Regions from separate parts of the Neobacillus canaveralius genome, predicted to be linked through region 1. Evidence: riboswitches for the same ligand, from Rfam matches in the RefSeq annotation. Region 1 holds a riboswitch; each other region holds the start of a gene.
The links. A riboswitch is a leader RNA that binds a small molecule or an ion and turns the genes downstream of it on or off. The one in region 1 is predicted to bind cyclic di-GMP.
Positions count from the first base shown of each region.

Region 1 (5,748 bases):
ATGATAGAGAAACGGTCTATGTTGATTTAACAAAAAGCCAAGATGAATTAATTTCAGACTATCATAAAAATCACAAAAGAAATGTAACAAAGGCAATAAAAAACAACTTGGAATTTAGAGTTTTTAAAGGAAGTCAAATTGAAGAGCAACTAAAAACATTTTACGAAATGTATAGTGAAACGATGGATAAATTGAATGCTTCAGATTATTCCTATTTTTCTAGTGATTATTTACAGAATCTAGTTAGTGGTTTTGAAGACCATTCAATTATGGGTGCTGTTTTTTATAAAGATAAAATGGTGGCTGCGGCACTGTGTTTGTATGATGGCGGTACACTCCATTACCATCTAGGTTGTTCAAAACAGAAGTTTTTAAATTTAGGGACCTCCATATTTTTGCTGCACAATATTGCACTTTGGGGAAAAGAGAACGGATTGCAATCCTTTCATTTGGGTGGTGGTCACATTGGCAGGGATTCTTTATTTCAATTTAAGCACCGTTTTAATATTAAAGGAACACTGGATTTTTACATTGGAAAGAAAGTTCATAATCCAGAAATATATAAAACCCTAATAGGGAAGTGGGAAGAATATTATTTAAAACCCTCAAATAATTATTTCTTCCCGGCATACCGTTCCCTTGCAAATAAGGTACCTGCAATTATAGAGTAGAAATAGATAACCTTTATCATTGGTATAAAAATAGGTTAAGGTTATTCTTACGGTCAATTGTTGCTAAAAGGACATTACTGACTTCAGTCTGATGCTGGCTCCTTAGTGTGTTTATGAGCCACCCTTCATCCTTATTTAGTTGTTGGAGTTCATTTAGTTCAATTTTGCCTTCCTTTATGATGGTCTTAGGAAGGTCAAAGGGCTCTGTCACCAAGTTATAGGTTGATGGGGTAATTGCCTCGTATTTTGGATCCAAAAAAACGGACAATTTCCCATCAGCTTCCCACAATGCTAATGCAACTTTTTTAACATCCTCTACTTTTTCTTCCCGTAATTCTTCTAATAAAATATCGATGGATATTCTGGCTTTATTCAAACCTTTATTGATAATTTCCCCGTCTTTAACAAGTGTAATGGGTGCAGGAGTAATTAGATTTCTTATCCTCGGAAATTTTAATATCGTATAAACACTGCCAATATATAATACCACCAAAACCACAGTAGTCGTCAGAGAACCCTTTAATCCAAGATGTTCATCTGACAATGGGTGGGCAATGATGTTCCCAATTATAAGAGCGATAGCGAAATCAATCAATCTTAGTTGCGCAATGGAACGCTGGCCCATTGCCTTGGCTACAAGAATCAAAAAGAAATAGGCTACCACTGCGCGAAGGATCCACTCAAATGTCGTTAGTGTTTCCTGACTATGAAAGAAATCCAGCGTTACCACATCCTTAGGGTTAGGTTCTAATTTCTTATAAACTTAACACAAACCGGGTAAGGCACCTTAATATCTGATTGTAAGAGAGTCAATTTACCAGTGTTTTCATCTCTTGAATATAAAACGATATTGCTCGATTCTTGATTAGAAGCAACAATGAATTTTTCAGAAGGGTCAATCTCAAAATCCCTTGGCCAATCTCCTTCTGTTGAGGTGTGTTCTACAAAGCTTAGTTCACCGGACTCTTGATTGATTTGGAACAGGGCAATGCTGTTATGACCACGGTTACCAGCATAAACAAAACGACCGTCCGCAGAAATATGTATGGCACTTCCTTGGTTATTTTCTGTAAAATCTTCCGGCAGAGTAGAAATATATTGTATTTCAGTAAAATGGCCGTTTTCTGGATGATAATTTAATGCTATAACCTCGGAGCTAAACTCGGTCATGATATAAGCATATTTTCCATTAGGATGGAAAGCAATGTGTCTCGGGCCGCTGCCAGCCTTTATTGGAAGAAGACTTACTTTTTCAATTGTGCCATTGTCATTTACTTTATAGGTAATTAGGGCATCAGTTCCCAGTTCAACAACAGCTAAATATTTTTCATCCGGTGTGACTCCTGCGTAATGGGTATGCGCTTTTTCCTGTCTTGGGTCAGGACCTGAACCCTCATGTTTAAAAATTGACATAGCAGGCTGCACGGAGCCATCTTCGTGATTTAGCAAAGAGGATTCTACTGTTCCTTTATGATAATTAGCGCTAAAAACATAGTTGTTTTTAGTGTCCACACTAACATGACAAGGTGATGCACCTTCTGAGAATTGGCTGTTTATTGCTGTTAACTCACCGTTATCGTTAATAGAAAAAGCTGCTAATCCTCCAGTGTCACCTTCTTTTACAACGGAATAAAGATAACGATTATTTGAGCTAATTGTTAGATATGTAGGGTTTTCTAACTTAGCTGCAACTTTAACGTCTACTATAGTCCTCTTATCTGTGTCTAGCGTGAAAGAATAAATACCTTCGCTATCACCTTTGGTATATGTTCCGATAAAACCTGTGTACTGTTTTTTTTCAGTCATCATTTAAACTCCTTTAATGAAATATCATCATTTTATTTTATCAAACTACCCAAAGAATTATTAAAACATGTTCTAGTGAGTGTATGTTTTATGAATACATTAAAAGACAAAAATATACAAGTAATAAGTATCATTAGTCTATTTTCGACCTCAAATCATTTATCTATCTCCGACCTTCTCTGTACTTTTATTATCTAAGTGTATAAATTTGTCATAATTTTTAGAATTAATTATGTTCGATATAAAGAATATGTGTGGTACTATTTTCTTATGAACTTTATAACTTTAATTAGATATAGGCAAATCTTTCGAAAGATTAGGGCGCAAAGCTTCAGGTCTAAAGTGCTAAACGATGACGGCTGAGTAGCCTAGGACAAATATTTTAGGAGGACACCCTTACATGTTACCCACTCTATTAGATGAAAAAGAAGTAGATAAGGAATGGCTAGAACTCATCTTAGAAGCTCGATATTTAGGGATTACTGTTGATGAAATTAAGGATTTCCTAAAAGACCCTTCGAATACATAAACATGTCCTCCTTTGATATTTACCTACTTAGTAAAGCTGCCAATTGTAGCTTACAAAAAAAGGATTATGAAAAAAGAAATTGCTCTAAAAAAAATGTCCATTAAAATGGGCCTTTTTTCGTTTAAAGGACAATCTAATAATATACGTTCTGATTAATAGGCATTTTTATTTTCATTACAGTATAAGTTTAGTAAAATTTAATCTAACATTACTGTATGGAGTTAAAACTATCACATAAATAAGGAGTTTGATTATGGCGCAAGGAAAAAAAAGTACTAAAAAAGGAACGACGAAACCACAATCCTCATCATCAAAATTTGTTTTTTGGATTATTGGATTGATTGCAATAGCTATTATTGGATTTATCTTTCTAGCTAACAACCAGAAATCTGATGATAGTGCTAAAGAAGCGATTGATTATTCCAATCAGCCTTTTTTAGGTGAAGAATCAGCACCTGTTTCAATTGTAGAATTTGGCGATTATAAGTGCCCGAATTGTAAAAACTTTGCGGAAAATGTTGTACCACAAGTAGTAAAAGAATTTGTTGATACAGGCAAAGCAAAATTTTATTATTTCCATTATCCATTTATTAATGTTGATTCAGATCGAACAGCTAAATTTTCAGAGGCGGTTTATCATGAGTTAGGCAACGAAAAATTTTGGGAGTTTCATGAACTTATTTTCGATAAGCAGCCGGAAGATACCCGATATGAAACAATTGATGTTTTTACAGAGGAATTTTTAACCAAAACATTGCAAGAAATGGCTACTGAGGAAGAGGTTAATAAAGTAGTTGCTTATTTTGATACAAAAGCTCCGGAAGAGGCTTGGAAAAGTGATGAAGCCCTTGGAGGAAAATTAGGAGTTAGTGGAACACCTACCATTTTTGTTAATGGGAAGCGATTTGATGGACAAACAATGGACGATTTAAACAAATTAGTAGAGGAAGCGGCAAAGGAGAAAGGGAATGAATAAACCTTTACTGCTTGCATGGGTTGCAGCACTTATTGCAACCATTGGGAGTTTGTATTTCAGTGAAGTTCTCCACTACATTCCATGTACGCTTTGCTGGTATCAGCGAATCTTTATGTATCCATTAGCAATCATTCTAGGAATTGCCTTTTACCGAAATGATAACGATATTGTGAAATACACCTTACCGTTATCGATCATTGGAATGCTCATTTCAGGCTACCATACGGCTCTTCAAAAGATTCCCTATCTGCAGCAATTTGAAATGTGTAAAAGTGGTGTACCTTGCTCAAAAGATTATATTAACTGGCTTGGATTTATCACCATTCCAATCCTGGCGTTTACCGCGTTCACGATTATTACCATTTGCTTAGTTATCATTGCACGAAACCAAAATAAATAAGGCTCAAGCAAATGCTTGAGTCTTATTTTTATTACCGTAATTTAGATTGATTTGCCAAGGAATGCTGTTAGCATCCATACATGTTTTTCTAAACCAGAATGAATTGCAAGGAGCATATCGCCTGTTGTTTCATCGTCCTTTTCACCGGCAATGCTCATACCTTCTTTTAATTCTCCAATAATAATTGAAAAATCATTAATAATGGTTTGAACCATTTCTTCAGCAGTTTCGCTGCCTTGTGCTTCTTGAATAGATGAAAGTTCTAGACATTCTCTCATAGTAGCAACAGGATTTCCTCCGATTGCAAGTAATCGTTCTGCTAATTCATCTACATGCAATCCAGCCTCGTTATAAAATTCCTCAAATTTAGCGTGCAAGGTAAAAAACTGCCCGCCCTTTACATACCAATGGTAGTTATGTAACTTGATATACAATACTGACCAGTTTGCAATTTGTTTATTAAGTATGCTGACTAATTGATTTTCCATTATGAACCCTCCATCATTTTGTCCTCTATTATATTATTACCAAAAATTTAAGGAGAAACCTGTGCTAAATTGAGGGATATTTTGTCAATTTCGTGAAGGATTTCTTTGTTACAATGATATTTCATGAAATAAGCATGAAACAGACTGTAATAATATTTCCTTAAGATTACATTTATGGGATTATTGTGGGGAGGAAAGTCGGTTGGTTGATCATTCCATTTAATAGATAAATGCTTTCATAGCAGGAGCTACTTATCCTATTTTCACACTGGTTTTTTTTGGTTAATGAATAACTATGTTACAACTGATAGCCTTATTAGTAGAGAAAACAACGAGAATACTAGGAGGCTATAAAACATGAACAAACTAAAAAAACTTGTTATTGCAGCGGGATTAATTTTTTCAATGTCAGCATTTACAGGCGTTACTAAGTCGGAGGCAGCTACAACACACAAGATTCAATATGGTGAGACATACTGGAAAATAGCCAAAGGATTTGGTATCCCTGTTAATAGCTTAATGAGTGCAAACAATAGTAAATCGCTTATTGCAGGTCAAAATATGATTCTACCAGACTCTCCAATATCAGCGGCAGATGAAGAATTAATGGCGCGATTAGTTCGTGCAGAAGCAGTTGGCGAGCCATATGCTGGAAAGGTAGCAGTTGCAACTGTTATTCTTAATCGAGTGAAAAGTCCAGACTTCCCTAACACTGTTCGTGGAGTCATTTATCAAATTGCAAATGGACACTATGCATTTACCCCTGTTGCAAATGGCCAAATCAATCAGCCAGCAGACGCAGCGTCCAAAAGAGCGGTTAATGAAGCAATCGCTTTGATGGGTAAAGGTAATGGCTCTTTATTTTTCTACAATCCAAA
Region 1 covers NZ_JBDFLL010000001.1:1,212,370-1,218,117, forward strand. Annotated here, with positions in the region: gene ABC255_RS05840 (lipid II:glycine glycyltransferase FemX) at 1-671, shown strand, start outside; gene ABC255_RS05845 (DUF421 domain-containing protein) at 688-1,392, opposite strand; gene ABC255_RS05850 (lactonase family protein) at 1,419-2,477, opposite strand; cyclic di-GMP riboswitch class I at 2,766-2,849, shown strand; gene ABC255_RS05855 (anti-repressor SinI family protein) at 2,878-3,006, shown strand; gene ABC255_RS05860 (DsbA family protein) at 3,260-3,982, shown strand; gene ABC255_RS05865 (disulfide oxidoreductase) at 3,975-4,382, shown strand; gene ABC255_RS05870 (Dps family protein) at 4,424-4,870, opposite strand; gene ABC255_RS05875 (cell wall hydrolase) at 5,228-5,748, shown strand, end outside.

Region 2 (5,748 bases), 450 kb from region 1:
GCGGAAAAGTCGGAAATGATCCATTTGGACATTTTCTCAAGAAAACGCTGGATGATGTCCAAGTAGATACAGCAATGCTTGTGTTCGATGATTTTCATCCAACCACATTGGCCTTTGTATCCCTACAGGCAAATGGCGAAAGAGATTTTGTATTTAATCGCGGTGCTGATGCTTTCTTAGTGGAGGAAGAAATTGATATCGATAAGCTAAATGAGGCTGCAATTCATCATTTTGGTTCTGCCACTGCTTTATTAAGCGACCCCTTTCAATCCACTTATTTTCAAGTAATGCGTCATGCAAAGGAACAAGGGAAATTTATTTCATTTGATCCTAATTACCGAAAAGATTTATGGAAAAACAGAATTTCCGAATTTATCCACTTGGCAAAGAAGGGAAGCTCCTTAGCTGATTTTGTAAAAGTGAGCGATGAGGAGCTAAAACTAATTACAGGAATCCCTAACTTGGCAGAGGGAACAAATCATCTTCATGAATTAGGAGCGAAAGTAGTTGCTGTAACATTAGGTAGTGAGGGAACATATCTGTCAAATAGGGAAAAAAGTGAAATTGTTCCAAGTGTAAAAATAAAATCCGTTGACTCGACAGGTGCCGGTGACGCATTTGTTGGGGCAACCTTATTCCAATTCGCAAAAGATAACCCTGAGATAGAAGACTTTGAGAAGCTTAAAAAAATTATTTACTTTAGTAATAGAGTTGGTGCTTTAGTATGTACTAAGGTGGGTGCAATTTCTGCATTACCTACGTTAGAAGACGTTTTATCTGCATTATCCTGATTACCATAACTGTTGTTCAAACTTCCGTCATAACATTTCAAACAAACTGTGAACTTAACACTATACCTATGTTACTAACTAACAAAATCCAATATAGTGTAAGTATAAAGAGCAAACAAATTTTGAAAGGCGGAATGACTTATGTTTAACAACTTTTTAAGAGAAAATAAAATCTCAGCAGCTATTTTAACTATTATTCGTTTATACCTTGGCTACTCTTGGTTCACTGCTGGTTTTCATAAATTAACAGGCGGGTTTGACGCTTCTGGTTTTCTAAAAGGTGCGATTGCAAATCCAGTAAAAGGACCAGATGGCAACATGGTATACGGATGGTACGCTAACTTCTTAGAAAGCTTTGCTTTACAAAACATCGATGTATTCAACTTCATCGTTCCTTGGGGCGAAACGTTAATCGGCTTAGGACTTCTTCTAGGATGTTTAACAACAGCAGCAATGTTTTTCGGTCTAGTAATGAACTTCAGCTTCTTCTTAGCAGGAACCGTATCTCATAACCCAACAGACATCTTCTTAGGCTTCATTATCTTAACAGCGGGCTACAATGCTGGAAGATATGGTTTAGACCGCTGGGTGGTTCCATTCATCCGTAAAACACTAAATACTCATACTGAAAAAAATAAAGCAGCTGCCTAACTTGTAGGCACAGAGACGATTCGTTCCCCCCGAATCGTCTTTTTTATGGGTGACAGGCACCGCCCGTGGACACTGTCCACCTGAGGCGGACAGTCATTCTAGCAATTTTATTATTCTTTTGATATGAAAAGATTCATTTGTTGATCGGCGTTTTTTGCTACTGCCATTAGACTCATGGTGATTAGCATGGTAAGTGCTCCTATGGCTACGCCTAGTATAAAAGTTAACATTAATTTTTCCTCCATTTTCACTTAATCGTAGGAAGGATTACATATTCGGTAACTGGCTAGCGTTGTTTTTCACTTTAGCCCCTATAGTTTTGCGTCATCACCTTTCGGTCATTTTGCCTTTTCGTACGATTAATGTTTTTTTATTTTTGGTGAATTTTCCTTAGTATTCTATTGTATCGACAACATTGATTTAAAAGTTTAATAAAATGTCGAAAAAAACTAAAAACATGATAAATAACTTAAATAGATTCTTTAGCAACCTTTTATTTGGGTTCGATGACGATTGCTTGTGAGCCCATTTGCTCCCATGAGGAGATGAAATTTTTTCTATCCACTTTTTTGTTTTTTGTACCGTATGGATCGTTGAGATAGATGTATTCTTGATCGTAGCCGGTAATGACGACACTGTGCATTTTAAACGTAATTCCAACGGTCCCTTGTGGTGTAGACCATGTTTCGAAATCGGGTAAGGGTGAAAAGCTGGTGGTGGTAATCACCCAAACAGGAAGACCTTGACTTACTTTTTCCAGGATGGAGGAAAAAGGATAGTTTGATAAATTTTGAACCACCAACTGGTCATTGACATTGGTATTCGCTAAATAAAAAATCGGTCCATGGTAGACACCTAAACCAGGACCAGTTTCCATATCACCAACAAATCCCATATTGGGATTTCCACTTTTCCCATCATCGTAGAGAAGAGGAACCCTTGGGATTTGTGCGGCGAGTTCATTTTTAGTTACGTCGATTCCCCAATATTGCAGTAACATAGCTAAACTGGTTACTTCACAGCCGTTGAATAACCGGGGTTCATCCATTTGATTGAGTAAAGGTACATCCAATTGGATTTCCTCGGCCAACACCACTTTTGTAAAGGGAGTAGCAGCCGCGTCTTCTTCGTTACGGCCTGTACCCACGTCTGCCAATATAGAAAAACATAAAACTAGTATACTAACCCCATATATAACAACCTTTTTCACAGTTGCATCCTCTGCTCCCCAGAAATTTTTAACTTTCTCGTAAAATCACAACAGTTACTCGCCGATTTGACTGGCGATTTTCATCCGAATCATTTGGATAAAGAGGCTGAAATTCTCCAAATCCTGAAAACTGCATGCGATTTGCTTGAACCTTTTGTGACTCAAAGTAGTGGAGAACACTTGCGGCCCGAGCGGCAGACAGTTCCCAATTGGAATTATAGACAGTATTGTGTGCCGGAACATTGTCAGTATGACCTTCAATGCTGATCGGATTCGGAACGGTATTAATCAAACCGACAAGCCCGTTTAAGGTTTGATACGAGCGCTCTTTTAAATCCGCTCTTCCAGAATCAAATAACACAACGTCTTTTAACGAAACTTCAATTCCCTTTTCCGTTTCTTGGAGAGAGACCATATCCTGCAGACTATTGTTATTTATATAGCTTTCGAGCTGTTCCCTTAATACATCCAGTTCTTTGTCATTGGTTTCGCCTTTTACTTCTTCCTCTGGCAGTCCTACCTCTAGTTGTGGAGAGGAAGGGTTCGGCGATAGACCTGCTTGTTGATTGTCAATTTTTGTCCCCGTTAATTCAGATTGAAAGGATTCCATGATCGATTGATATTTATCTTTGTCAACGGTGCTGGATGCATATAAGACAATAAATAATGCAAGTAACAGAGTTAAAAGGTCAGCATATGGTATCAGCCAGGATTCATCTATATGTTCATCGTGGTCAGAGTTAAAGGCTCTTTTCCGTTTTCTCATGCCGATTTCTCCTCAAAATCATCATCTTGTTCAAGTTGCTTTTCTGCTTTATGGCGTTCAGAAGGAGGAATATGAACCGTCAGCTTTTTCTCCAAGGCACTTGGTAAAACTCCCTGGTAGATAGAAATCAGCCCTTCAATGATAATCAGCTTTAATTCTTGCTCTTGTTTGGAAAGTCTCTTTAATTTGTTCGCTAATGGATGCCAAAGTACATAACCGGAAAAAATCCCAAGTAAGGTAGCAATGAAAGCAGCTGAAATCGAATGACCGAGTTTTTCTACTTCGGATAATGAGCCGAGTGCGGCAATTAGACCGACTACGGCCCCAAGTACACCAAGAGTCGGAGCATACGTACCAGCTTGGGTGAAAATAAGTGCGCCTGTTTTATGACGTTGCTCGATCGCCTCGACTTCATCGAATAACACTTCCTCAATGAATTCCGCATCATAGCCGTCGATGATCATTTCGAGCCCCTTTTTAAAAAAAGGATCGTCTGTTGTTTCAGCAATTTCCTCTAAAGCTAGAAAACCCTCTTTTTTGGCCATTTCCGCACATTCTATTAATCTAGCAACCTGTTCTGCTTTCGAAGGAAGCTTCGGTTCAAATAAAGAAATTTTTAACAGCTTCGGAAACTTTTTGATTTCTCGAAACGGAAATGCAATAAGCACGGCAGCGGCTGTTCCGCCAAAAATAATCAGATATGCCGCGGGGTTGTTCAAGGATGCGAGTGGTGCTCCCTTTAACATCATCCCTATACCAATTGCGAGGAGTGCCAATAAAATTCCAAAAATACTAGACATAAATTTCTCCTTTAGTTTATCTTTAATTTAGTTTTAATAAATTGCATTCTACGTGAAACGGAAAATTTCGACAGTTTTCTTTTTTTAATAAAGTGATGTTAACCATCATGAAAGGGGTATCCGCTTGAAGATCCAACAAAGTCAAACTATCAGTCAGGATCGCTTTATAACTGTGCGGGAGAAAGGGAAAGAATCCTCTTCCTTTCAACAAATTTTTCAGGAAACACAATTTGATTTAACACAGGAGCGATTGCAAACCCTTCTCAAGGATTTGGATCAAAGCGGTACTCGGTTAAGTACCTCTCAATCTGTAAAAGATTTACTAGCGTATAAACAAAGCATTCAAGATTTTTTAAAAGAAGTGGTACAAAATGGTTACTCCATAGAAGAGTATCGGTCATTTCACTCCAATGGAAGAGATAAAAGACTAAAAATAATTAAACAAATTGATCAGCAGTTGATCAAACTTTCGGAACAGGTGATGGAAAAACAAACTGTTTCGGTTGACCTTTTGAAGACTATCGGTGAAATTAAAGGACTATTAGTAAACTTATACATGTAGAGAGGAGCACGACTATGCTTCGAGGAATTGATACCGCTGCATCTGGGATGATTGCGTTGCAAAGAAGACAAAATGCACTTACGAATAATTTGGCTAATGTTGAGACTCCAGGTTTTAAACAGGATTCAAGTCCGCTTCGTTCCTTTCCCGAAATGTTATTGGAGCGCATTCGTCAAACAGAAACTTCGGGAGAAGCACCAAAAATCGGTACTTTGTCCATGGGAGTGTATAATCAAGAAACCTTACCTCTTTTTTCGCAGGGAAGTCTGGTGAACAGTAACTTGCCTTTTGATGTCGCTATTAACGACCAAGCGTTGCCTCCCATTGTAGAAAACGGGGAAAACATAAAACCAGCTGCCTTTTTTGCCGTGCAAACCGCTGATGGCAGTTTCCAATTTACACGAAACGGAAGGTTTTCGGTAAATCAAAATGGACAGCTGACGACCTCGTCCGGAGATTTGGTTTTAGGAAAAAATGGCCGACCCATATCGGACCAAGAATTGACACTTGGAAATGTGTCCATCCAAAGTAACGGGGATATCATTGTTAGCCCTGATGACCCAGCGCGTGCACGAACCGTTGCCTCACTTGGAATCATGGTGGTCGAAAACCCCAACCAATTAGTGAAAAAAGATAATGGTCTTTATGAGCTAGAGGGGGCAGTACCAGCTATGCTTGCACAGACTCTCCCTGCAGGTTTGCAGCTGCACCATAAAATGATCGAGCAATCAAACGTTGATACATCCCAAACGATTACCGAAATGATGACGAATATTCGGTTGTATGAGGCCAATCAAAAAGTACTTCAAGCCTACGATAAAACACTAGAACAATTAAACACGATTGGAAGGGTATAAAAGCTATGAATACATCTTTATTTATTGCCTCGTCCGGTGTTCGCGCCTACCAAGGGAAGTTAGATACCATCGCAAATAATATTTCCAATGTGGAATCGACAGGCTTTAAGC
Region 2 covers NZ_JBDFLL010000001.1:760,420-766,167, forward strand. Annotated here, with positions in the region: gene ABC255_RS03695 (carbohydrate kinase family protein) at 1-791, shown strand, start outside; gene ABC255_RS03700 (DoxX family membrane protein) at 933-1,442, shown strand; gene ABC255_RS03705 (DUF3789 domain-containing protein) at 1,553-1,672, opposite strand; cyclic di-GMP riboswitch class I at 1,717-1,800, opposite strand; gene ABC255_RS03710 (C39 family peptidase) at 1,936-2,652, opposite strand; gene ABC255_RS03715 (flagellar motor protein MotB) at 2,681-3,418, opposite strand; gene motA (flagellar motor stator protein MotA) at 3,415-4,218, opposite strand; gene ABC255_RS03725 (YaaR family protein) at 4,343-4,780, shown strand; gene ABC255_RS03730 (flagellar hook-basal body protein) at 4,795-5,637, shown strand; gene ABC255_RS03735 (flagellar hook-basal body protein) at 5,643-5,748, shown strand, end outside.
Region 2: another riboswitch for cyclic di-GMP. It lies ahead of ABC255_RS03705 (DUF3789 domain-containing protein); the one in region 1 lies ahead of ABC255_RS05855 (anti-repressor SinI family protein).

Region 3 (5,748 bases), 4.0 Mb from region 1:
ACCCGTTTTAATGCACAGTTAAACTGCGGCCGAGTTCAAACTCCAACGGTTGCAATCATTGCAGCACGGGAGGATGAAATTAAAAACTTCAAACCTCAAACGTATTATGGAATCGATGCACAAACCACCGACAATTTAAAATTGACTTGGCAGGATGCAAAGGGAAATAGTCGCAGCTTTGATAAAGAGAATGTCGACGCAATTGTGAAGAAATTGGGCAAACAAAACGCCATTATAAAAGAAATTGAAAAAAAGCAGAAGAAATCCTTTTCTCCTGGGCTTTATGATTTAACCGAATTACAGCGCGATGCGAACAAGATCTTTGGTTATTCTGCAAAGGAAACATTAAATATTATGCAAAAGCTCTACGAGCAGCATAAAGTCTTAACCTATCCACGAACAGACTCACGTTACCTATCTTCAGATATTGTAGAAACGCTTCCAGAACGCTTGAGAGCATGTGGAGCAGGAGAGTATCGTCCCTTAACTAATAAGATTTTAAGCAAGCCAATAAAAGTATCGAAATCATTTGTCGATGACAGCAAAGTGTCCGATCACCATGCGATTATTCCAACAGAAGGGTATGTAAACTTCTCAGCGTTTACAGATAAAGAACGGAAAATTTATGACTTAGTGGTGAAACGATTTTTAGCCGTGTTATTCCCGGCTTTTGAGTATGAGCAGTTAACGCTTCGTGCAAAAATAGGTGAAGAAAACTTTGTTGCAAGAGGAAAAACTATTCTTTCGAGCGGATGGAAAGAGGTATACGAGAATCGCTTTGAAGAAGAGGATGCAGGAGACGACCTAAAGGAACAGATTTTACCACGACTTGAAAAAAACAATACCCTTAACGTGAAGTTAATTGCGCAAACATCAGGTCAAACCAGCCCGCCAGCCCGTTTTAATGAGGCAACATTATTGTCTGCAATGGAAAATCCTACGAAGTATATGGGAACCGACAATAAACAACTGGCAGAAACTTTAAAATCAACGGGCGGATTAGGAACTGTAGCTACTCGTGCAGATATTATCGAAAAGCTTTTCAATTCATTTCTAATAGAAAAGCGTGGTAAAGACATTCACCTTACTTCCAAAGGACGTCAATTGCTGGATTTGGTGCCTGAAGAACTGAAGTCCCCTGCCTTAACAGCTGAGTGGGAACAAAAACTTGATCAAATTGCCCATGGCAAGTTGAAAAAAGATGTTTTTATCAGCGAAATGAAAAAGTACACAAAAGAAATTGTCGCTGAAATTAAAAACAGTAATAAAAAGTATAAGCACGACAATATCTCTACAAAAAGTTGTCCGGACTGTGGAAAACCAATGCTTGAAGTAAATGGGAAAAAAGGCAAAATGCTTGTGTGCCAAGACCGTGAATGTGGACATCGAAAAAATGTTTCGCGCGTCACTAATGCGCGCTGCCCGCAATGCAAGAAAAAACTTGAGCTTCGCGGTGAAGGGGAAGGACAAATTTTCGCTTGTAAATGTGGATATCGTGAGAAACTATCTGCCTTCGAAGCGCGTCGTAAAAAAGAATCTACTGGTAAAGTGGATAAACGTACGGTACAAAAGTATCTGAATAACCAAAACAAGGAAGAAGAGCCGATTAATACAGCTTTGGCAGATGCATTAAAGAAGTTGAATTTGAAGTAAGAAAGATCAAAAACAATATCGATTAGAAAATTGGGCTTTATATACTTGTTTTGTATATAAAGCCTATATTGTAAACAGCAGGAATCCTTTCTTATATTATCTTGCTAAAGTGATATTGTGCTAAAATTCTGACAATTGCATTGACAATCAAGCTTCTTATCACATACAATAATTATTAATCTAATAGAATTTTTGAATGGACTGATAACCTATGAGGCATCCAAAAACAAAATTAAATTATGTAATGTTTATAAAAGAGGCTGGACTCCAAATCTAATGTGATATGGAATCCAGCCTCTTTCTTTATTCTATTAAAGTGGTAGAGGTGAGAAATATGATTATGCTAACAGGTCAAAGTTTAACGTTGGAGCAAATGAAAGAAGTTTTATATCGAAACGAAAAGGTTATTGCTTCTGAGAAAAGTATGGACCTTGTAAAGAAAAGCCGTGAAGCGGTGGAGAAAATCGTTTCCAATCATAAAGTGGTGTACGGTATAAATACAGGTTTTGGAAAGTTCAGTGATGTCATAATCGATAAAGAACACGTTAGGGATTTACAACTAAACTTAATTCGCTCCCATGCTTGTGGAGTCGGCGACCCTTTTCCTGAGATTGTTTCAAAAGTTATGGTGCTTTTACGAGCCAATGCACTTTTAAAAGGATATTCAGGTGTTAGACCCATCGTGATTGAGAAACTATTGGAATTGCTAAATGCTGAAATCATCCCGGTTATTCCTCAACAGGGTTCACTGGGTGCCAGCGGTGATTTGGCTCCACTCTCCCATTTAGCTTTAGTGCTGATTGGGGAAGGGGAAGTATTTTACAAAGGAAATAGGATGGATTCAATCCATGCGCTGCAAATGGAAGGGATTCTTCCGATAACATTAGAGGCAAAAGAGGGTCTCGCGTTAATTAATGGAACACAGGCGATGACAGCTATGGGAGTTGTCGGCTATCTTGAAGCGGAACAGCTGGCATTTGAAAGTGAACTAATCGCTGCAATGACAATTGAAGGATTGAACGGAATCATTGACGCCTTTGCCGAGGAGGTTCATGTAGCAAGAGGCTACCAACAGCAAATTGACACGGCAGCGAGAATCCGCGGTTACCTAAGTGATAGTTTATTAACCAGTGTTCAGGGAGAATATCGTGTTCAAGATGCTTATTCTATAAGGTGTATTCCACAGGTTCATGGAGCTTCTTGGCAGGCACTGGATTATGTAAAAGAAAAATTAGAAATCGAAATGAATGCCGCTACAGACAATCCATTAATATTTGATGACGGAGAAAAGGTTATTTCAGGAGGGAATTTTCATGGGCAGCCAATTGCTTTCGCGATGGATTTTATGAAAATTGCCGTTGCCGAGCTTGCGAATATATCTGAAAGACGTATCGAGAGATTAGTAAATCCACAGTTGAACGATTTGCCGCCTTTCTTAAGCCCTGAGCCTGGTTTGCAGTCAGGTGCGATGATTATGCAATATGCGGCGGCGTCGTTAGTATCAGAAAATAAAACACTGGCACACCCAGCAAGTGTCGATTCCATTCCCTCCTCTGCTAATCAGGAAGACCATGTGAGCATGGGAACGATCGCCTCTAGGCATGCGTATCAAATCATTCAGAATGCTCGAAGAGTGCTGGCGATTGAACTAATTTGTGCCATGCAGGGTGTTGAAATTCGCGGGGTAGATAAAATGGCCAGCCAGACCAAGCGGGTGTATGAAAAGGGGAGGGAGCTTGTTGCTTCTATAAAGAAGGATCGAATCTTTTCAATAGATATTGAAAGGGCTGCAACAGGTCTAAAAGAATGGGACTTAAAGAAGCTTATTCAAAAATTTGATAATGTTAGGCAGGCAAAAAAGGCGTGAAAATCACGCCTTTTATTCTACGTCTTTCGTTTCTACCCTATTCTTAAATGCCTCTTGCACTACAATAAATTCCTCGTCTCCAATGGCATCCTTTGAGTGTTTCTCAACTACGTTATCTTTTGGTAAATTTCCAGGATGACCTTTCTTCTTATGGTTAAAATGTTCTCCACGTGCCAAATTAAACACTCCTTTCGTCTTCGAATGTATCATTCCCAAACGAAGGAAAATTATTAGTGGAGAGGAGAGACAGAGTATTAATCACCTTCTATATTTTCATCAGACTTTGCAGGTTTACAAATGCGATCAAGAAGGTAACCAAAAAATACAACAAAGGCTATTGGGATAGCGTAATTCAACACATGAATGGTTGTCATTGACTAGATCCACCACCAATATTAGAATATTTACAATATTTAGTATATTTTAATGGTGTTTATGGTAGATGTCAATTGTCACAAAATAGACAAATTTCACTGCGTTTTTCTGGTCTTTTTGTATCGTTTTATAAAGACTTTCATTAGGTAAAATAACCTAATATCGACTTTTATCCCTCTGTTTTTCCGTAAATCTTCCATATTGATTGTGAATTTCAGGAATTCTGCGAATTCCATAAAGCTCTTTTGTAGAAAATTGGAATATTTTGTGTAAAAAAAAGGTTCGAAAAAATAAACCATTTGACAAATTCCAACACGATACTGAAAAAGTACTATATATAATAAACATAGTCATTATTTAACAGGAAAGCTTGTCTATTGAATATACTGAATAATCAATGATTTATGAGTAATAAGAAACAGAAAAGGGCAAACCCATTGAAAAATGGGGACGCAAAGCCGAGGATCTAAGGTATAGATTTTACTATGATGGCCGGGCTACCTGGAATACGAATATGTATTTTAGGAGTGAATGTGAGTGGGCATAACTGACAGTATGAAAAATGGTATGGATGCAGAATGGCTAGCTCTTATTTTAGAGGCAAAGGACCTAGGAATTTCGAAGGAAACAATCCTTAATTTTCTCCATCAGAACGAAGCCAGAGAGGTAGTACTTAAGAATCGCTAAGATACATAAAAGAACAAAGCATACTACAAAAATCCTGGTAGTATGCTTTGTTCTTTTTTATTCGTTATTATTTTGGCCAATTCGCCACTTATTGAATTCAATAAAATCGCGAAATTGTTCTTTAGAGACACCCGAATCCATCGCCTCTTTAACAATGCTCATCCAATCACTATCTAATTCTTCTTTATTAATGTGTTCATTTATTAAATGGTCAACAGGAACGTTTAATACAGAAGAAATCTTTTCAAGGAATTGAATTGATGGATTTCTTTGCAGGTTTCGCTCAAGAGAGCTTAAATAAGATTTAGCAACTCCAGCTTGCTCAGCAAGTTCTGATAATGACATCCTTTTTTCTAACCGAAGTTTTTTTACACGATCACCTATCATGGGCTCACACACCTAATTTTTATTATTGCTATAATAATTTTATCAGAAAAGCGGAAAAAGTTCCATATTAAGAACAGTTTATTATGACAAAAATATTTATCAAAGTCAAAAACTTTTTGAAAAAATGTTAGCTTAGCGATAAGATTAAAGTGTGTTTCCAATTCTCTAAGAATACATAAAAATAATATAAAAAGGTTGGGAAGATCATGATTGTTCTTAAATCACTGCGGGAAATCGAGAGAATGAAAAAAGCAGGGGAAATTCTTGCTTCATGCCATAAAGAAATTGCAAAAATGATTAAACCAGGTATAACAACTTGGGAAATTGATGAGTTTGTGGATGATTTTCTTAAAAAACACAATGCCACCCCACAGCAAAAGGGCTATAAGGGCTATAAATACGCCACCTGTGCGAGCATTAACGACGAAATATGTCATGGATTCCCAAGAAAGGAACCATTAAAGGAAGGCGATATCGTAACAATAGATATGGTCGTCAACTATAATGGCGGATTAGCGGATTCAGCATGGTCTTATGCTATTGGAACTGTCCCTAAGGAAACAGATCATTTATTAATGGTTACAAAAGAGGCACTCTATAAAGGAATTGAGCAGGCTGTCCCTGGAAATCGGATTGGAGATATCGGTCATGCTATTCAAACCTATGTAGAAGGAGAAGGCTTATCGGTTGTTCGTGATTTTATTGGTCATGGAATTGGAGCAGTCATTCATGAAAAACCTGATGTACCACATTATGGGCTGCCTGGAAAAGGTCCTAGA
Region 3 covers NZ_JBDFLL010000001.1:5,166,448-5,172,195, reverse strand. Annotated here, with positions in the region: gene ABC255_RS25310 (DNA topoisomerase III) at 1-1,653, shown strand, start outside; gene hutH (histidine ammonia-lyase) at 1,988-3,520, shown strand; gene ABC255_RS25300 (hypothetical protein) at 3,533-3,697, opposite strand; cyclic di-GMP riboswitch class I at 4,313-4,400, shown strand; gene ABC255_RS25295 (anti-repressor SinI family protein) at 4,433-4,582, shown strand; gene ABC255_RS25290 (helix-turn-helix domain-containing protein) at 4,640-4,969, opposite strand; gene map (type I methionyl aminopeptidase) at 5,176-5,748, shown strand, end outside.
Region 3: another riboswitch for cyclic di-GMP. It lies ahead of ABC255_RS25295 (anti-repressor SinI family protein); the one in region 1 lies ahead of ABC255_RS05855 (anti-repressor SinI family protein).

Region 4 (5,748 bases), 710 kb from region 1:
TTGTTGACAAAAGAAAGAACAGATTCGGAAATAATGAAGTCATATCGACCGTCTGGTAACGGACATTCCTATCGAGCCCTGAATAATTTCCACTGGTAATTGGTAGTTTATCATTCTGTTTTTTGCTTTTCCTACCATTATGGGGTTAATATCCATCCCTGTTACTTTTGCACCATAACGTGCCGCTAAATAGGCAGCTGTTTGGCCGGTACCACAACCTACATCTAAGATGTGAGAAAACTTGTTAATCTTTTCGTTCTCAAATATTTCCTCTGTTAGTTTAATACCACCAGGATGTGCTCCACTAACGCCAAATTTGGATAGAAAATCTAAATACATTGAAGCCCTAATGAGAACCACCTTCTCCATTTATCTTAGTTGCATAATATGATTTGATAAATTGGATGGTTCCTTTTAAGCCCAGATCTTAACCAAAGAAAAACTTGCTTTTTTGGTCCGAGTTGAATAAAAAGAGCTGTCTAATATGGACAGCCCTAGTGAAATATTACTAGCAACTTGCTTAGGAGTAACAAGCTGCATTAATATTATCGACAAATAATCTAGAATTGACTAGCTCTTTTTGAAAAAAACTTATAGATTTATATAAACTATCACCCAATACTTATCGTTGATAACAAGTACAATGATTTTTAAATTTATTATGTAGTACTTTCTGCACAGTAATATATTCGTAGTATAATAAGTCTGGCTAGATGGTATTTTCAAGTAATCATTGAAAATTTGGGGAGTAAAGCTGAATTCACATCAAAAATGGGAGGAGTTTTAAGTGATAGTGGAAAAGGGGATCGTTTTTTTAGCATTATGTATGGTGATAGGAATCATCAATCTTTGTCTTGTATTTATGGGGACAAGTAAGAAATGGTTATTAAATTCTGTTATAACAGTTTTAATCATCGGAATGGGTGTAGTGGAAGGTAAGGCGGATGCTGCCACGAAGGGAACCTACCACTATAATGATTCTTTTTCTAGTGTATATGAAGGAGAGTTAAATGAAAAAGGATTGCCAGATGGGAGAACCAAGGGGACAGGAACCTTGGTCCTCCAATCTAAACCATATAAAAACAGAGCTAATGCACCAATCAGCTCTGTTTTATTTTATATAGATTCCTGTGAATGTACTTTAGTCTAGAGTAATTACGTCATAGATTTCTTGATAATCCATAAGCAGCATTTTCTTTAAGCGTATCTCTATATCCTTACTATTCCTATTATTGATGTACTCATTGGGAAGTAATGTTTCTTTCATACACCCTAGATCGATATTTGTTTTAAGCTTAGTAAAGAACTTGGATTCAAATAAGTCATTTTGTAATTGAATAATGGCTTGATTGTCGATTAATATCTTCGGAGCCACTCTATTTATTTCGTCTTCAACTTTTTTATACGCCGAAATAAATGCTTCTTTTGTTTTTTGTGTTGCTTCAATTTTGAGGCTTTCAATTGAAAGTGCAGAATGATTCAAATCTACAGCAAAATATTTAGGGTGAACGTCGAGATGTTTATCCTGTAAGTCTTTTAATACCTTTGAATCTGCCCAAGATTGATAGCCGCTATATAAGGCTGTATCGTATTCAATTGCGAGAAAGATCGCGATGCATAGTAAGTCTTCTTCGAGCAGTTTATTACGTAAGTGATCTAAATATAGTTGATATTTAGAAATGAAATCAGCACGGTTTGGGTTATAGTGCTTTAGATTCGTTGTTAAATACCGAATAATCCACTTGAATTCATCATAAAACTGAAGGAATGCTGTGCTTTGTGGAATGGTCATGTACGCTTGTAAAGTACTTGGTAAATCTTTAAAGAATGATTGTTTATTCTTTACTGCAAAAACTGGGATTTCATAATGTATTGCCTTTACCATTCGTAAAGCATCTTCTTCTGAATCAGTCTTTTTTATGACATGCATGGATAAATTAAAGCACTTAAACACGATGTCCACTGAATGATCGTCAAAGTGGTCGGTGAAATAAGAAAACATTTGAGAAGGTACTGTCTCCTGATTTTCGGAAAGAATAGCTTCAGCACTTTCGTAATAAGGAATCCCTGAATTATCGATAAAGTCCTTAATTTCATCATAGATTTCTTCGATCCCTGTTTCTATTTTAGATTTAAAATGAATAAGCAACAGAATATCAAACCAGGAAGTGAACCCATAAAACCGAATGTACTTCGTTGGTTTATTTATAACAGATTGTAAGAATAATATCTGATATAGTCTCGAGTTATTATATTGTAGCACTGTTAATTGATTGAGTTCCTGCGGTAGAATCTCAGAATAATTTTTACTATATGCAATTGGGTGCTGCAGAGATGAATCTAGCCAAGGTGCACATAATAAATTACTTTTTAACTTAGATGGGATTGGCTTGTTTTCATCCATTAAAGGCATGGTAATTAATCGGTTTCGCGGTTCCATAAAGGATGATATTGCTGAAAAATAGGTTTGTTCTACTTGTTGAATATGTATCATATCATTGGTTGTTTGCATTTCAGATCTTTGTGTCCGAACTGTTCCGACAAGAAGCATAAGTGAAGCCAAAGTGAAAAATGCTACTGTCGTTCCTCCAATTAAATCTCCAAGCGGTCCAATATCTCCCCAACTTTCTCCCATTGTAAATGTATAAGCTTTTGAAATACAAAATATCGTACTCAATATATACAAACCAAGTGCTGAAAAAAGTGCAGCCAGTTTTTCGAATTTTTCTAGTTTATATTTTTTACTTTGAATAACGAAAGCAACTATCATCCAATAAACGATTGAAATCCAGAAATACGGACTAGTGGGTGAGTAAGCCACAAGTATCGCATCCAAAAAGCTAGGGTCTGGTTTGGGTACAGTAGAATCTATTGAAATATTCATATTCATTCTTTTTTATTCATTCCTTATATTCAAAATGATATATACATATTTTACTATAAAGTGACTTCCTTGGTGTAGTGGACCAAGGTTCCTGTCCCCTTGGCCCTTTTGGCCCTTTTTACCAATAGCCCCAAATAGTAGGTGGTTTATTTTATTATCAATAATTGTATAATAGATAATAGTCTCAGAAAATACTGAAATAAACAAAAAAATACGATAAAGGCAAACTTACTGAAAGGTGAGGACGCAAAGCTACGGGTCTATGGTTATAAACCATAACTATGATCGCCGGGTTACCGAATAATGATATGACCTGATCGGCTAGTTCTAAATGGAATAGTCTTCTTTTTTTATTACATAAAGATTGGGGTATTTAAATGAATATTGGATTTATTGCTTCCCGATTCGATGAAAATAACTTACATAAAATATTCGATAACCCTGGACTAGCGATCTGGTATAAAGACTTACTAGAAGATACTTTATGGGTATCTAAAGGTAATGCATCCATATACGGGTATACGCAAGAATATTTCATGGAGAATCCCACAGTATGGTTAGAATCGGTTTATCCGGAAGACAAATGGATAATTGAAAATGCAAGTAGCAGGCAATTAGTAGGGGAGTCAACCGTTGTAGAATATCGAATCATTCGTTCCGATGGTAAAGTTCGATGGGTGCAGGATCGTTCTCAGCCAATCTTAGATGAAGGGGGAAAGGTGATCGCCATAAGCGGTTCTGTAAATGACATTACCTTACAAAAAAGAGAGACATTGAAATTACAAGAGCAGCTTAAAATGACCGAAAACAGGTATCGTTCACTAATAGAAAGTGAAGACCAATATCGTAGTTTAGTAGAAGTGTCACCAACAGCTATCTTTGTTCATCAAGAAGGAAAAATCGTTCTGGTCAATCGTGCTGGATTAGAGGGGCTTGGTGCCGTTCATGAGAATCAGCTGGTTGGCAGGGAGATATTTGACTTTATTCATCCGGAAAGCAAGGAAATCTTATCGGACCGTTTTAAGGAAACGTTAGTAAATGGAAAAGTTGGCCCGAGCGAATGTAAATTATTGACCTTAGATGGAAAGACCATTGATGTAGAAGCCTCTGGAACAAAAATTCTATTTAATGGAAAACCAGCAATTATGGCGGTTGGAATCGACATTACAGATAAGAAAATCTTACTTGAACAATTAGCTATAAACGGCCAACGGTATAAATCGCTCTTCGAACATAATGACAACAGTGTATACTCGTTTGATTTGGATGGTCATTTTACTAGCTTTAATACTGTTTGTGAAGAAGAAACGGGGTATCGTAAGGAAGAACTATTAAAGCCGATGAATTTTAAGGAATTGATTGTCCCTGAAAAACTGGAAGAAGTAGTAGATCATTTTGCCCGATGCATAAAAGGAGAGGCACAAAATTTTAGAACCTCTATAGTGGATAGGAAGGGTTCGATCATTCATATAAATGTGACAATGGTACCTATTTTCGTAAATGGAGAAGTGAATGGTGTTTTTGGGTTAGCTCAGAACATTACGAAACAGGTGGAAATAGAAATAGCCATTGAACATATGGCCTACCATGATTATTTAACCGGTTTGCCAAATCGCAATAAGTTAAATTCAAGTCTAACAAGCGAACTGGTCAGTGCTGCAAACAGAGACCAAAAAGTGGCTGTTTTATTTATGGATCTTGATCGATTTAAAGTGGTCAATGATACCCTCGGTCACAATACAGGCGACGAATTGCTCAAAGAAGTAGCCCAACGGCTTAACGCCTCTTTAAATGATGGAGACATCGTTTTTCGGCAAGGTGGAGATGAATTTATTATTATTCTTAAAGACGCTGATCGAGATGTGGCTGCAAAGGTGTGCAGAAGAATTATGGATGTTGTAGCTGCTCCATTTAAGATTCAAAATTATGATATCTATACTTCTCCGAGCATTGGGATCAGTATATTCCCAGAAGATGGAGAAACGGTGGAAACGTTAATTAAGCATGCTGATTTTGCCATGTACCAAGCTAAAAAGGAAGGAAAAAATAATTTTAAGTTTTATTCATCGAAGAATCAGGCTTTCAATATCAATCCCTTAGAATTCGAAATGGATCTTCATAAAGCCGTTAAAAAAGAGGAGTTACTCCTTCACTATCAGCCGAAAGTGAGTTTGAAAACAGGAAAAATTGTCGGTGTAGAAGCCTTAATCCGCTGGAGCCATCCAAAATGGGGACAGGTACCACCTGGAACCTTTATTCCGATTGCCGAAGAAACAGGACTCATTATTCCTATTGGTGAATGGGCTTTATATACTGCTTGTAAGCAAAATAAAGAGTGGCAGCAAAAAGGTTTTACCACCACGATTTCTGTCAATTTATCAGCTAAGCAATTTACACTTTCTAATTTAGATGAAACAGTTGCGAGGATCCTGAACGAGACAAGGTTGGAGGCCCAATACTTGGAATTAGAGATTACCGAAAGCATAACAGCGAATATAGAACGCACCATTTCAACCTTACAAAAGCTTAAAAGGATTGGAGTTCGCATTAGTATTGATGATTTTGGGACTGGTTTTAGTTCTTTAAATTATTTACAAAAGTTTCCTTTGGATACTTTGAAGATTGATCAGTCCTTTATCCGGAGACTGCAAAATAATCCGAATGATGAAACGATTGTAAAGGCTATTATTTCAATGGCCCATAATTTGAATTTAAACGTAGTTGCGGAAGGTATTGAAACAAAGGAGCAGCTTGTGTTCCTACAGGAACATCTTTGTGAAGAAGGACAAGGGTATCTATTTACGAAGCCACTTACAGCAAACGAATTAGAACATACTATCATGAACATTCAAAACGTAGTCAAT
Region 4 covers NZ_JBDFLL010000001.1:505,188-510,935, forward strand. Annotated here, with positions in the region: gene ABC255_RS02505 (class I SAM-dependent methyltransferase) at 1-35, opposite strand, end outside; gene ABC255_RS02510 (class I SAM-dependent methyltransferase) at 40-339, opposite strand; gene ABC255_RS02515 (hypothetical protein) at 788-1,150, shown strand; gene ABC255_RS02520 (hypothetical protein) at 1,142-2,890, opposite strand; cyclic di-GMP riboswitch class I at 3,096-3,185, shown strand; gene ABC255_RS02525 (PAS domain S-box protein) at 3,262-5,748, shown strand, end outside.
Region 4: another riboswitch for cyclic di-GMP. It lies ahead of ABC255_RS02525 (PAS domain S-box protein); the one in region 1 lies ahead of ABC255_RS05855 (anti-repressor SinI family protein).